One region of the Rhizobium sp. CC-YZS058 genome, then DNA from elsewhere that is predicted to be linked to it. Evidence: predicted binding sites of a transcription regulator. Region 1 holds the regulator's gene; each other region holds the start of a gene.
What was found. Region 1 encodes PhoB, which activates phosphate uptake and scavenging genes when phosphate is short. Its sites were predicted from a motif close to TGTCATNNANCTGTCAT; they were not measured.

Region 2: a site for PhoB is predicted at 1,790-1,806, ahead of U8330_RS10995 (esterase-like activity of phytase family protein). Genes of this name have one in related genera too.
Region 3: a site for PhoB is predicted at 1,889-1,905, ahead of U8330_RS17910 (DUF2794 domain-containing protein). Genes of this name have one in related genera too.
Region 4: a site for PhoB is predicted at 1,321-1,337, ahead of U8330_RS05025 (DUF1045 domain-containing protein). Genes of this name have one in related genera too.

The regions. Positions count from the first base shown of each region.
Region 1 covers NZ_JAYESJ010000001.1:3,379,276-3,382,777, forward strand. Annotated here, with positions in the region: gene U8330_RS16180 (aspartate aminotransferase family protein) at 1-267, opposite strand, end outside; gene U8330_RS16185 (GcrA family cell cycle regulator) at 756-1,310, shown strand; gene phoB (phosphate regulon transcriptional regulator PhoB) at 1,413-2,096, opposite strand; gene phoU (phosphate signaling complex protein PhoU) at 2,283-2,993, opposite strand; gene pstB (phosphate ABC transporter ATP-binding protein PstB) at 3,034-3,502, opposite strand, start outside.
Region 2 covers NZ_JAYESJ010000001.1:2,287,361-2,290,862, reverse strand. Annotated here, with positions in the region: gene lon (endopeptidase La) at 1-1,138, shown strand, start outside; gene hupB (DNA-binding protein HupB) at 1,367-1,639, shown strand; gene U8330_RS10995 (esterase-like activity of phytase family protein) at 1,841-3,502, shown strand, end outside.
Region 3 covers NZ_JAYESJ010000001.1:3,740,698-3,744,199, forward strand. Annotated here, with positions in the region: gene acnA (aconitate hydratase AcnA) at 1-338, shown strand, start outside; gene U8330_RS17905 (thioredoxin family protein) at 669-1,391, shown strand; gene U8330_RS17910 (DUF2794 domain-containing protein) at 1,927-2,322, shown strand; gene U8330_RS17915 (S41 family peptidase) at 2,658-3,502, opposite strand, start outside.
Region 4 covers NZ_JAYESJ010000001.1:1,034,597-1,038,098, reverse strand. Annotated here, with positions in the region: gene puuE (allantoinase PuuE) at 1-380, opposite strand, end outside; gene U8330_RS05025 (DUF1045 domain-containing protein) at 483-1,277, opposite strand; gene U8330_RS05020 (PRC-barrel domain-containing protein) at 1,436-1,825, shown strand; gene U8330_RS05015 (FAD-binding oxidoreductase) at 1,899-3,056, opposite strand; gene mnmD (tRNA (5-methylaminomethyl-2-thiouridine)(34)-methyltransferase MnmD) at 3,106-3,502, shown strand, end outside.

The DNA of each region.
Region 1 (3,502 bases):
TGCGAAAGTGTTGGCCGTCAGACGCGCCGCAAGCTTCTCCTGCCCTGGGATCTCGTAGAGATTGGAGAGATGCCAGATCTTTTCCGCCTGCTCCTTGAGCGCGGCGACCAGATGCGGATGCGCATGGCCGAGCGAATTGACGGCGACGCCGGCCGCGAAATCGAGATAGCGGTTGCCATCCTCCGTCGTCAGCCAGACCCCCTCGCCGCGCTCGAAGCGGAGGGGCGCACGCATATAGGTGTCGTAAAGCGGCGTGGCCTCGGTCATGACGTGGAACTCCTTCGCTTGGCCGCCACCGCCGCGCGCTGAACGCGGTCTTTCAAGCAACGGCGCCTTCCCTTGCCGGCCGGCGCGGACCTCCGCGTGGCCGTCCGGTGCTCGAAACGGCCCGGAACAATGAAAAATGCCGCCTTGGCGGCGGCAGCGGCACTATTGTCATTCCGTGCCTTTCTGTCAACAAAACTCCCGCTTTTGTCGAGGTTTGCGGCGCATGAAACCATGCGCGTCACGCATCACCGACAGGCTTGCAAAATGATCACACCGACGGAGCAAGTTGGGGAAAACTCAAAAATCGATTCGGGCCGATTCCGGCGACTCTTGTCACGGAGTCACCCCATCTCTAGGTTAACTCTCAATTGCTAGACGCATGCGGCGGACCTAGTCACCAAAAGAGTCAAGGCGTTGTGGTTTCGGAGCTTCCGGAACACGGTGAGGGATTCGCTCTCCGAAATGCCTGGGATGGGAGACACGAGAGCATGAACTGGACGGATGAGCGCGTTGAGAAACTCAAGAAGCTTTGGGCCGAAGGCCTGAGCGCGAGTCAGATTGCCGCGCAGCTCGGCGGCGTAAGCCGCAATGCCGTGATCGGAAAGGTGCATCGCCTGTCCCTGCCGGGTCGTGCCAAGGCGGGCGGCAGCGCGCCGGCGGCTACGCGTCCGAAGCGGCCCGCGACCCCCGTTCGTCCGGTTTCCGCGGCGCCGGCCACGCAGGCACAGGAACAGCCCCGCGCCGTGGCGCCGCGTCCGGCAGCCCGCGCCACCAGCCCGATGGTTATCCATGAAACGCAGGACCGCGCTGTCGCTCTCTTCGAGGACGCCCAGCAGCCGGCCAATACCAACATTGCATCGCCCTCGTCGCGCAAGCTGGCGCTGACGCAGCTGACCGACCGGACCTGCAAATGGCCGATCGGCGATCCGATGAAGGACGAGTTCCACTTCTGCGGCAACGATGCGCCGGATACGTCGCCCTACTGCACCTTCCATGCCCGCCTCGCCTACCAGCCCTCTGCCGAGCGCCGCCGCATGCGCTGAGTGCGCAAACGGAAAACGAATGAGAAGAAGCCCTTCCCGCCTCGTGTTCGGAAGGGCTTTTTCGTTCGTGCCGGGGTGTGAAGCGTCCGGCCGAGGGTCCGATCAGCCTTCCAGCGAATAGCCGGCGCCGCGCACGGTGCGGATGACGTCCTGCATGTTGGCGAAGTTCAGCGCCTTGCGCAGCCGGCCGACATGAACGTCGACCGTGCGTTCATCGACATAGATGTCATGTCCCCAGACGCCGTCGAGCAATTGCGAGCGCGAAAAGACGCGGCCCGGCGAGGACATGAAGAATTCCAGCAGGCGGAACTCCGTCGGGCCGAGACGCACCTCGCGGCTCTTGCGATGCACGCGATGGGTCTCGCGGTCGAGCTCGATATCGCCGCATTTCAGGAGCGAGGAGAGCACTTCCGGCCGGGCTCGCCGCAGCATGGCGCGCACCCGCGCGATCAGTTCCGGCGTAGAGAACGGCTTGACGACATAATCGTCGGCTCCTGTCGCCAGGCCACGGACGCGCTCGCTCTCTTCGCCGCGTGCGGTCAGCATGATGATCGGCAGCCGCTCCGTTTCATTGCGCTGGCGCAGACGCCGGCAGAGCTCGATGCCGGACACGCCCGGCAGCATCCAGTCGAGGATGAGCAGGTCCGGCAGGCGCTCCTGCAGGCGGATCTCCGCTTCGTCGCCGCGCGCGATCGTATCGACCTCGAAGCCCTCCGCCTCGAGATTGTAGCGGAGGAGAACGCTCAGCGCCTCTTCATCTTCAACGACTGCTATCTTGGGTTGCATTTCATCCTACTCCCATCCCGCGCCGGCGGTCCGGCGTGCGGGGATCACAACTGGCCGCAAGGGCCCTTCTTGCTGTCCGGCCCCGGAGGCCGGCGGGTCAGTGCACAGTGAGGGTACCGCGCCGCCAGCGCCGTTGAACGCAGGCGGGACCGCCCTGAGACACGGGGCGCGCGGCAGCCGGATCACTCAGGTGGCGAGCGCACCCACCGTGTTTGCGGAATCATCCTTGGGGCGCTCGCCGAGCGGCTGGGCGCCGGTGGTCATGTAGTAGATCGTTTCCGCGATGTTGGTCGCGTGGTCGCCGATCCGCTCGATGTTCTTCGCGCAGAACAGAAGATGCGTGCAGGAGGTGATGTTGCGCGGATCTTCCATCATGTAGGTCAAGAGCTCGCGGAACAGCGAGGTGTAGATGGCGTCGATCTCGCTGTCGCGCTCGCGAATGCTCTTGGCCTTTTCGGCCGAGCGCGAGGCATAGACATCGAGCACTTCCTTGAGCTGCATCAGCGCCAGTTCGGCGAGATGTTCGAGCCCACGGGCGAGCTGGCGCGGCAGGCTGGTGCTGGACACCGCGATCACCCGCTTGGCCGTGTTCTTGCCGAGATCGCCCACCCGCTCGAGATCGGCGGCAATGCGGATGGAGCCCATGATCTCGCGCAGATCCGCCGCCATCGGCTGGCGCTTGGCGATGGTCACGATCGCCTTTTCGCCGATCTGGCGCTCGGCATCGTCGAGTACGACATCGTCGGAAATGACCTTCTGGGCGAGGCCCAGATCGGCATTGACGAGGGCGCGCACGGATTCGGCGACCATCTGCTCGGCGAGCCCGCCCATTTCGGAAATGCGGCGGCTCAGATATTTCAGGTCTTCATCATAAACGGAAACGATATGGCTGGCCATGGTCCTGTCCTTGTCTCAAGAGGCGCGGCGGGCACGGGCCTCAGCCGAAGCGACCCATGATGTAATCCTGGGTGCGCTGGTCATCCGGATTGGTGAACATCTTGTCGGTGTCGTTCTCCTCGACGAGATTGCCGAGGTGGAACATGGCGGTGCGCTGCGAGACGCGGGCGGCCTGCTGCATCGAGTGGGTGACGATGACGATCGTGTAATTGGCGCGCAGCTCGTGGATCAGCTCCTCGACCTTGGCGGTGGCGATGGGGTCGAGCGCCGAGCAGGGCTCGTCCATCAGGATCACTTCCGGGCTGACGGCGACGGCACGCGCAATGCACAGGCGCTGCTGCTGGCCACCGGAGAGGCCGGTTCCGGATTCGTGCAGACGGTCCTTCACCTCGTTCCAGAGGCCGGCCTTCTGCAGGCTCTGCTCGACGATCGCGTCGAACTCGGCCTTGGTGCGGGCGAGCCCGTGGATCTTCGGGCCATAGGTGACGTTTTCGTAGATCGACTTCGGG
Region 2 (3,502 bases), 1.1 Mb from region 1:
GATCGACAAGATGGGCCAGGACTTCCGCGGCGATCCGTCTTCCGCACTGCTGGAGGTGCTGGATCCGGAACAGAACTCGACCTTCATGGACCACTATCTGGAGGTCGAATACGACCTTTCGAACGTGATGTTCATCACGACCGCCAACACGCTGAACATTCCGGCGCCGCTGATGGACCGCATGGAAGTGATCCGCATCGCCGGTTACACCGAGGAAGAGAAGCTGGAGATTGCCAAGCGGCACCTGCTGCCGAAGGCGATTGCCGATCACGCGCTCAAAGCCCAGGAATTCTCCGTCACCGACGGGGCGCTGACGGCGGTCATTCAGACCTACACCCGCGAGGCGGGCGTCCGCTCCTTCGAGCGTGAGCTGATGAAGCTCGCCCGCAAGGCGGTCACCGAGATCCTGAAGGGCAAGGTCGAGAAGGTCGAGGTCACGGCGGAAAACCTGGCCGACTATCTGGGCGTCCCGCGCTATCGCCATGGCGAAGCCGAACGCACCGACCAGGTGGGCGTGGTCACCGGTCTTGCCTGGACCGAGGTCGGCGGCGAGCTGCTGACGATCGAAGGCGTCATGATGCCCGGCAAGGGCCGCATGACGGTGACGGGCAACCTGAAGGACGTGATGAAGGAATCGATCTCGGCCGCGGCCTCCTACGTCCGCTCGCGCGCCATCGATTTCGGCATCGAGCCGCCGCGCTTCGACACGAGCGACATCCACGTGCATGTGCCGGAAGGCGCAACGCCCAAGGATGGCCCCTCGGCCGGTGTCGCCATGGCAACCGCCATCGTCTCGATCATGACCGGCATCCCGGTCAACAAGGACGTGGCCATGACCGGCGAGATCACGCTGCGTGGTCGCGTGCTGCCGATCGGCGGGCTGAAGGAAAAGCTGCTCGCGGCGCTTCGTGGCGGCATCAAGAAGGTGCTGATCCCGGAAGAAAACGCCAAGGACTTGGCGGACATTCCGGACAATGTGAAGAACAATATGGAGATCGTTCCGGTCTCGCGTATTGGCGAAGTGCTGGAGCATGCGCTGACCCGCATGCCGGTGGCGATCGAGTGGGATCCGGCCAAGAATGCCGCCCCCCTCAAGCCGACCGAGGCCGACGAAGCAGCCAGCGGCTTCGCGCATTGACGCACTGCAGCGGGGCAGTCATGCCCCGCTCTCAAGCCCGCCCTAGCGTGGGCGGAGACGGATAATTGGTGGAAGACCGGCCTGCGGGCCGGTTTTTTGCGTAAAAGGCCGCGCAAAGCCTTGCATTCCGGGACGTTCGGCGCGAAGGGGTTGCCAAGCCGGTGGCGTTCTCTAAAGGTGCCCCGCTTGAAAGCGACTCGTTTCGAACCAGTATGAAAGGGTGGAAACATGAACAAGAATGAGCTCGTATCGGCCGTGGCCGATAAGGCCGGACTGTCGAAGAACGACGCCTCCTCCGCTGTTGAGGCCCTCTTCGAGGTGATTCAGTCGGAGCTGAAGAACGGCGGAGACATTCGCGTCGTCGGTTTCGGCAACTTCACCGTCAGCCGTCGCGAAGCCTCCAAGGGCCGCAACCCCTCCACCGGTGCGGAAGTCGATATCCCGGCGCGCAACGTTCCGAAGTTCACGGCCGGCAAGGGCCTGAAGGACGCGGTCAACTAAGCCGCCTTTCGATCGCCCTGTCGCGCGGCCATCGGCCGCCGCAGTCGGGGCGGACACGGATCGATCTCCAAGGGCCCGGGTCTTTCCCGGGCCCTTTCTTGTTGACGGCAGGTGTCGGCGGACCGGTCTGTCATGATGCGTTTACGGCTCTGTCATCGCCCTGTCATGCGCGCGCCGCACAAGCGGCCATTCACGATGAGCATGAGGGGATTTCCGATGATCACCACCCGCACCGCCGCACTGGCCGCAGCGCTTCTGAGCTGCGTTGCCGCGCCGGCCTTCGCCGAGCCGGTCTTCAATCGCATTGCGGCCTTTCCGGTTGCCGACAACCTGCCGGCGGAGCTTGACTCCAAGACCGTCACTTCGGCCGAAATTGTGACGGCCAGCGAGGACGGCATGACGCTCGTCTATTCCGACAGCCCGCTGAAGGCGATCGGCTTCGTCGATATCCGCGATCCCGCCGCTCCCAAAGCCGGCGGCGTGCTGCGGCTTGATGGCGAGCCCACTTCTGTGGCCGTTGCCGGAGCGAAGGTGCTGGTGGCCGTGAACACCTCGGTCAGCCGCGCCAGCCCGTCCGGCCGTCTGGCCTCGGTCGATCTTGCCTCCAGGGCGGAGGCGGGTACCTGCGAGCTCGGTGGCCAGCCGGACTCCGTTGCGGTCAACAAGGACCGGACGCTGGCGGCCATCGCGATCGAAAACGAGCGTGATGAAGAGGTGAATGACGGCGCATTGCCGCAGATGCCGGCTGGCGATCTCGTCATCCTTCGGCTCAGTGACGGCGTACCGGACTGCGCCTCGATCCGCCATGTCGCGCTGACCGGCCTTGCCGAGATCGAAGGCGGCGATCCGGAGCCGGAATTCGTTTCCTGGAACGGCCGCGACGAGATCGCGCTGACCCTGCAGGAAAACAACCACATCGTCATCCTTGATGGCCGCAGCGGCACCGTGACCGCGCATTTCTCGGCCGGGACGGTCGATCTCGAAAAGGTCGATGCCAAGCGGGATGGCGCACTGTCTTTCACCGAGACCCTGAAGGGCGTGCGGCGGGAGCCGGATGCGGTGAAGTGGCTGGATGACGAGCGTCTGGTGGTTGCCAATGAGGGTGACTGGAAGGGCGGCTCGCGCGGTTTCACCCTCTTCGACAAGGCCGGCACGGTCCTGTTCGAATCGGGCGCGGCCTTCGAGCATGCGGCGGCAGCGATCGGCCACTATCCAGAGAAGCGATCCGCCGCCAAGGGGGTCGAGCCGGAAGGGCTGGAAGCGGCGACCTTCGGCGAGGACCGGCTGTTCTTCCTGCTCGCCGAGCGCGCGTCGCTGGTCGGCGTCTACAAGGACACCGGCAGTGCGCCTCAGCTTCTCCAACTGCTGCCTTCGGGCATCTCGCCGGAAGGCGCCGTGGCCATTCCCGCGCGCAACCTGCTGGTGACCGCCAACGAGGCGGACCTGGTGGAAGACGGCGCAGCCCGCTCGCATGTCATGATCTACGAACGCAAGGACGGCACGCCCGCCTATCCGCAGATCGTCTCGGCCGAGAAGGACGGCGCCCCGATCGGTTTCGGCGCCCTGTCGGGGCTGACCGCCGCAGCAGACAAGCCGGGCATTCTCTATGCCGTCAGCGACTCGGTCTATGGCGGCCAGCCGCGCATCTTCACGCTGGATGCCACGCAGACCCCGGCCGTCATCACCGACGCCATCACCATCACCCGCGACGGCGCGCCGGCGCAGAAGCTCGACATCGAAGGCATCACCGGTGACGGCAAGGGCGGGTTCTGGCTGGCGTCGGAAGGCAACAGCGACAAGCTGGTTCCCCATGCGCTGATCCATGTCGACGCCAAGGGCAAGATCAAGGCCGAGATCCCGCTT
Region 3 (3,502 bases), 360 kb from region 1:
GGGCGGCCAAGGGCACCAACCTGCTCGGCGTCAAGGCCGTGGTCGCGCAGTCCTTCGAGCGCATCCACCGTTCCAACCTCGTCGGCATGGGCATCGCCCCCTTTGTCTTCGAGGAAGGCACGACCTGGGAATCGCTGAACCTGAAGGGCGACGAGACCGTGACCATCGACGGTCTGTCCAATGTCCAGCCGCGTGAGAAGCGCATCGCCAAGATCACCTATGCCGATGGCTCGGTGAAGGAGGTTCCGCTGATCTGCCGGATCGATACGCTGGACGAAGTGACCTACATGAACAATGGCGGCATTCTGCAGACCGTTCTGCGCGATCTCGCAGCCTGAACAAACTGAGACAGCTGAAGGGGCCGGCAGCCAGGCGCTGCCGGCCCCTTTTTCGTGCCACGAAGACGTGAGGAAACCGTCATCGCGGTCAAAGAGTCTTGTCTTCCAACAGGTTGGAAAACAGAACGAGGAACGCCTCTTGCGCGGGAAATCGTCTCACTCCAACGTGACTTTGTGTTGAAAGCGGGGCAGCGTATGCAGGGGTCGCTCCATCCCGACCGTCAGGAATTGCCAGCCCCTCAAGAGAAAGCCGAACCCCGCATGCCCGCACCTCGCCTCTTCGCTGCAATGCTGTCCGCCGGGCTCGCCGCTCTTTTGTCGGCCGGCGCCATGGCGCAGGAACCGGGCCGGAGCACCGACACGGCGGCAGCCCGGGACCCGGCGGCGCTGAAGGGCGTGGTCGAGCTCTTCACCAGCCAGGGCTGCGCCTCCTGCCCCCCGGCGGATGCTGCGCTCAAGCACCTGATCGAGGATGGGTCCGTGGTGGCGCTCGCCTATCACGTCGATTACTGGAACTACCTTGGTTGGGCCGATACGCTGGCGACCAAGGAAAACACTGCCCGCCAATATGCCTATGCCCGCATGTTCGGCCGCAACGGCGTCTACACGCCCCAGGCGGTTCTGAACGGCCGCGACCATATGAATGGCGGCAATCTCAGCGGCATCCGCTTGAAGCTTGCCGAGATGAAGGACACGGGCAAGGGCATTCGCGTGCCGGTCGAGGTGGTTCGCAAGGGCGACGAGATCGACATTTCGATCGGCGCCGGCGACGGCAAGGCCAACATCGTCGTCGTCTATTTTACCCGCCAGCAGGTGGTGGATGTGGAGACGGGCGAGAACAGCGGCAAGAAGATCAGCTATTTTCACGCTGTGCGCGATATTCAGACGATCGGCATGTGGGATGGCAAGCCGACCCGCTACGTGCTGCCGGCGACCGTGCTCGACGAGGAAAAGGACAGCGGCTGCGCCGTTCTGGTCCAGAAGATGAAATCCACGGAAATTCCCGGCGCCATCATCGGCGCGACGACGCTCTATTCGGCAGCGACCCCGTGAGGGGCTGAAACCGCCTCCTCGTCGTAAAGGCGAATGTCGTTCGGTCCGGCGTCATCGAGGGCTGGGGCTGAGGGTTTCGAAGTCACCGGACCGAACCGGCCACGGGTTTTCGGCGGGGAGCCGGACCAGTGGCCGCTTGCGCCCGCGCTTGCCGGCAGAACGCCGGAAAAGCCGGAAGACCGGGCCGACGACGAAAAACCTCCGACCGGCACCGGACCAGACGACGCCACCGACGGACGGACCCGCAAGGCGTCTTCTGCGCGCCCCACCGGGCCGAAGACCCGGCGCGGTGGGGAGGCCGGACATTCTCCGCTAAATCGGGCAGGTGTTTGTCCGGATTGCGGCACCGCAAAGAAAGCAGTGGAGAGCTGCGGATCGGCGCGGGAACGCCTGCGCTGGTCGTGCGTTCGCTCCTCATGACACGCCTCTTGAGACGCCGTCTTGCCCGGCCCTGCGCGGCGCGACCGATCTTGCATTTCACGGCGCGTCAGGCACACTGTCACACAGCCGTCACGAGGAGAAGGCCGCATTGCGCATGACCGATCAACCGGATTTGCCGCGAGGCGAAGGAGCATCCGGGTCCGACGCTGTCGTCGTCGACCTCAAAGCCTATAAGAGCGCCAAGGACCCCCTTCCCATTACCTTCCATCGCCGCGAACTCGACCAGATCCTCTGGGTCTATGGCCGAATGGTCGGCGAGGGCGAGTGGCGCGACTATGCGCTCGACCACCTGCGCGACAAGGCCGTGTTCTCGGTCTTCAAGCGCGCCGGCGAACTGCCGCTCTACCGCATCGAGAAATGCCCACGCCTCGCCGCCAAGCAAGGCGCCTTCAGCGTCGTCAACACCCACGGCATGATCCTCAAACGCGGCCACGAACTGGCACCCGTGTTGAAGGTGTTCGACAAGTTGCTGAAGGTGGTGAAGGGGTGAGTGAGGAGTGAGGAGTGAGGAGTGAGGAGTGAGGAGTGAGGAGTGAGGAGTGAGGAGGATGCTCACCGCCATTCTTCATCGCAAGGCCTCGGCGACTTTGCGACCTCACCCCACAGTCTCTCCCCCCTTGTGGGCCCTTGTGGGGGAGATGGCCGGCAGGCCAGAGGGGGACTTTCCTCCCCTTGTTCTCGGACAGTCCAAGCTTTCAGACCGAAGTTTGCTGCTCTCTTTTCCTTGAAAGCCAGCCGCGCTCCCGCTGAGAAATGCCATCGATCCAACGCAAAAGGCCGCCTTTGCGGGGCGGCCTTTGATAGGTCGTTTGGGCATGCGACAGCTCACGGCGTCAGCTCGGCCTTCTTCTGTGCAGCCGGGAAGGCCGGGTCGGATTTTTTGCCGCGCAACAGATCCAGAGCGTAGTTGAGCTGGATGTCGTCCTTGGCCTCCGGCGGCACATAGGCGACCGAGCCGGAGCCCTCTTCGGTTTCATTCTGGCCCTGGATATGGCCGCGCAGGCTCGACTCGCTGGTGTTCTCCACCTTGCCCAGCAGCTCCGGCGGCAGCGGCTGTTCGACCTTGATGTCCGGCGTGATGCCGGTACCCTGGATCGACTTGCCGGACGGCGTGTAATAGAGCGCCGTCGTCAGACGCAGCGCGCCGGCCTCGCCGAGCGGGATGATGGTCTGGACCGAGCCCTTGCCGAAGGACCGGGTGCCGAGCACGGTGGCACGCTTGAGGTCCTGCAGCGCGCCGGCGACGATTTCCGACGCCGAGGCCGAACCGCCATTGACGAGCACGACCACCGGCTTGCCGTCCGTCAGGTCGCCGGGGGTGGCGCTGAAGCGGCGGGTCTCGTCGGCATTGCGGCCGCGGGTGGACACCACTTCGCCCTGCTCGAGGAAGGCATCCGACACGTTGATCGCCTGATCGAGCAGACCACCCGGATTAAGGCGGAGATCGAGCACATAGCCCTTGAGCTTGTCGGCTGGAACCTGCGCCTTGATCTTCTCGATCCCGGCCTTCAGGTCGTCGAAGGTCTTTTCGGTGAAGGAGATGACACGCAGATAGCCGACATCGCCTTCGACGCGGAACTTGACGGCGCGCACGGCGATCACGTCACGCACGATCGTCAGTTCGATCGGCTTGTCGGCGCCCTTGCGCAGAAGCGTCAGCTTGATCGGCT
Region 4 (3,502 bases), 2.3 Mb from region 1:
TGGCTGGCGATCTCCCAGCCGGCTTCCTTCATGGCGGCAACCGCATCCGGGTTGCGGGCCATGGCCAGCGTCACGCCGTAGACGGTCACCGGCACGTTGCGGCTCGTGAACATCCGCCAAAGACGCCAGAAGCCGGAGCGCGATCCATATTCATAGATCGATTCCATGTTGAGATTGCGCTGGCCGGGCCAGGGCTGCGCCCCGACGATCTCCGACAGGAGTGATTCGGAGGCCTTGTCCCCATCGAGAATCGAGCTCTCGCCACCCTCCTCGTAATTGACGACGAACTGCACGGCGATGCGCGCGCCGCCGGGCCAGCGCGGATCGGGCACCGTGCGTCCGTAGCCGACAAGATCGCGCGGGGTCGTCAGATCCACCATACCAAGCCTTTCCTTCCGATTTTGCCGGACGGTAGCATTCGAGCTTGGAATGTCGAGCCGCTTCTCACCCTTTTCGACAGGCGGCTGCGGCGGGACCCTGGCTCAGGCGGAGGCGGGAATGCGGCGTAGCGCGGCCGCCACATCCGCCTCCACCGAGCCGGGAAGCGGCAGAGGGGCGGCATCGGCGCGGCGCAGCGGCCGGTGGGCGGCAAGCTTGCCGAGCGGATGCTGCGAATGCACGCGCAGCGGCGCCCCGCGTTCGGGCTCTATGAAGAGCGCCAGGCTGCGGATTTCCAGCGGCTTGCCAAGCAGCGGTCCGAGCGCGGTCCGCAGCCCTGCCTCCACGCGCGGGCGCAGCGTAGAGGGCACCGGCCCGCTCAACGCCATGTGGAAGCGATACTCGTCCATGACGAAGGGATCACCCCATCGATGCAGGTTTGAAAACTGCGGCGCCGTCAGCTTGTCCGGGTCGAGGCGCTCCAGTTCCTCGTCGCTCAAGGGCGCGCGGAACGGATCGAAGGCCTGGACGACGCTTGCCGCCAGATGCGCCATCTCGCCGCTCGGCTGGGCCGGCGCCAGCCCGAAGAAGGAGCCGAGCCAAGCGATCTGAAGCTCGGCAAGATCGAATGGCTCCAGATCGGAGGCAAATCGCATGAGCGCGCTCAGCAATTGCCCCTCGGTCGCATCCTGCGCGAGCCGGAACGGCGCCTTGATGCCGGCATGGAACCCATAGCGGCGCGGCACGGCGGTGTGGAAGGCAAGGTCCTGGTGCGTGAGCCCGGCAACGGACGGCTGTTCGCACAGCGCATCGGAATAGACGTTTCGCCCCAGCCATTCGGCAGCCGCGATCGACAGCGGATCATGGATCGGCGGGGTGAAACAGATGGCATAGCGCATGGTCGGGCTCCGGCTCGGCAAGCCCAGCGCCTACGTGATTTGCATGACAGCCTGACGAATTTCGCGCGGACGCTGTGTCCCGCCCCTGCCCTTTCTCCGGAACCAGGCCTGGTGGCAGGCGTTTTCCTGACAGTCAAACCGAAGAAGGGAGTAGCCTCATGACGTTTCAGCAAACGAGCCTCAACGATGCCTCGATCAGGGAAACGCACGATCTGATCGCGAGCGACAAGGTCGAAGGCACCCGCGTCTACGGCGTCGACGGTGAGCATATCGGCACGATCGAGCGTGTGATCCTGGAGAAGCGCAGCGGCCGCGTGGCCTATGCCGTGCTGGCCTTCGGCGGGTTCCTCGGCATCGGCGAGGATCACTATCCGCTGCCCTGGGCAAAGCTGACCTATGACGAGGATTTGGGCGGCTATCGCACCGATCTGACCCGCGAGCAGGTCGACAAGGCGCCGAAATATCGCAGCGACGAGGAGTATCAGTGGAACCGGGAGAACGGCCGCCTGGTCTATGATTATTACGGCATCCCGCCCTACTGGATGTAAGCCGCCGCTCCATCGCCCCCCGCCGCGCCATCGGCGGGGGCAGTTCGTTTCAAGCCCTGCCGCATCGGTCCCGCTAGCGGTCCGCGAGATGGGTGGCACACAGGAACGAAGGCGGCAGGTCGGGCCCGGCTGTCCCCGTCAGCCCGCTGACGACGGCTTCAGCCAGCCGGTGGGCAATGCCGAAACTGATCTTGAAGCCGCCGGTCATCAGATGAAGGCGCTCGACGTCCGGATGCGGCCCGACCATGGGGTCGCGCCCCACCGCCTTCGGCCGCAGCCCCGCCCAGCGCTCGACGACCGCAGCGCCCTCCAGCGCGGGAACGAGGGCGATCGCCCGGGCAAGCAGGACGTCCAGCTGCTCATCGGTGGTGAGAGGGTCGCTGAACGCTTCCTCGCTGGTGCTGCCGATCGCGGCGCGCCCATCCTCGTGAACCACGACATAGAGGCCGCTCGAAAAGATGATCGGCAGTGCTGGGTCGAGCCGCGTGTCGATGAGGGCCGCCTGTCCCTTGACCGGCCGCCCGCTCGGGCGCGAGCGTGGCGAGAGGTGATCGAGAAAGGGGAAGGTTTCCGGCCCGGCCGCGAGAACGCAATGGCCGAAGGAAAGCCGGCGTCCATCGGTCAGACATGCGAGGCCGGCCGCGGGGTCGAGGCTCTCAACCCCCTCCCCCTCCACCAGCCTGGCACGCGGCAGTCGCGAGAATGCGGCCACGAGAACGGAGAGGAGCGCCCGCGGAGAAACGCGGCCCGCCAACGTATCCAGAACGGCACCCTCACTGATGGCGGCCTCGGCCAGCAGTCCGGCCGGCGCGGCGTCCAGCACCTGCCAGGCGAAGGAACGCCCCTCGGCCTGCCAATGGCGTTTCGCGTCCCCGGCCTGCAGGAGCGCGGTGCGGCGTAGCTCCGGCCGGGCGAGCGGGACGAGGCGGCCGGTGCGGCGATAGAGCGCGTCGCGCCCTGTGGCTGCCTCCAGCGCGGCGATCTCGGCCTCGAGCGAGACGAGGGCGTCGAACTGGAACTGCTTCTTGGCATTCCACCGGTCCGGCGTATGCGGCATCAACGCGCCGAGCAGGCCGCCGCTGGCGCCGGCACCGATGCGGCGACGCTCGACCAGCAGCGTGGAGAGGCCCGCTTCGGCAGCCTTCAGCGCCGTCCACAGACCCATGATGCCGCCACCGACGATAAGGAGATCGAGCGGTTCGCTTCGCGCGCCGTCCTTCGATTGTCCCATCGCCATCGCTCCGATTGACCTTGGCCTGCGGCCCGCTTATCGCAGGGGCATGAGCACCGTGCCGACCGACACCCCCCTTGCACCGACGCCTGCCGCATGCGAGCAGGCGCTCGATTGGCATGTGGGCGATATGCCTTACTCGGTTGCCTTTGACGACCATTTTTATTGCCGCACCGACGGGCGGCTCGAATGCGGCCATGTGTTCCTGGCAGGCAACAGCCTCCCCGCGCGGTGGCAGGCGGGCGGCGACTTTGCGATCGGCGAACTCGGCTTCGGCACCGGGCTGAACCTTTGCGAAACCTGGCGGCAATGGACGCTCACGCCGAAGATTGCGGGCGCCAGCCTCTCCTTCACCTCCTTCGAACTCTACCCGATGCGGCGGGCGGATATCGCGCGGGCGCTGTCCGCCTGGCCGGAAATCGCCGATCAGCGGACTGCCCTTCTCA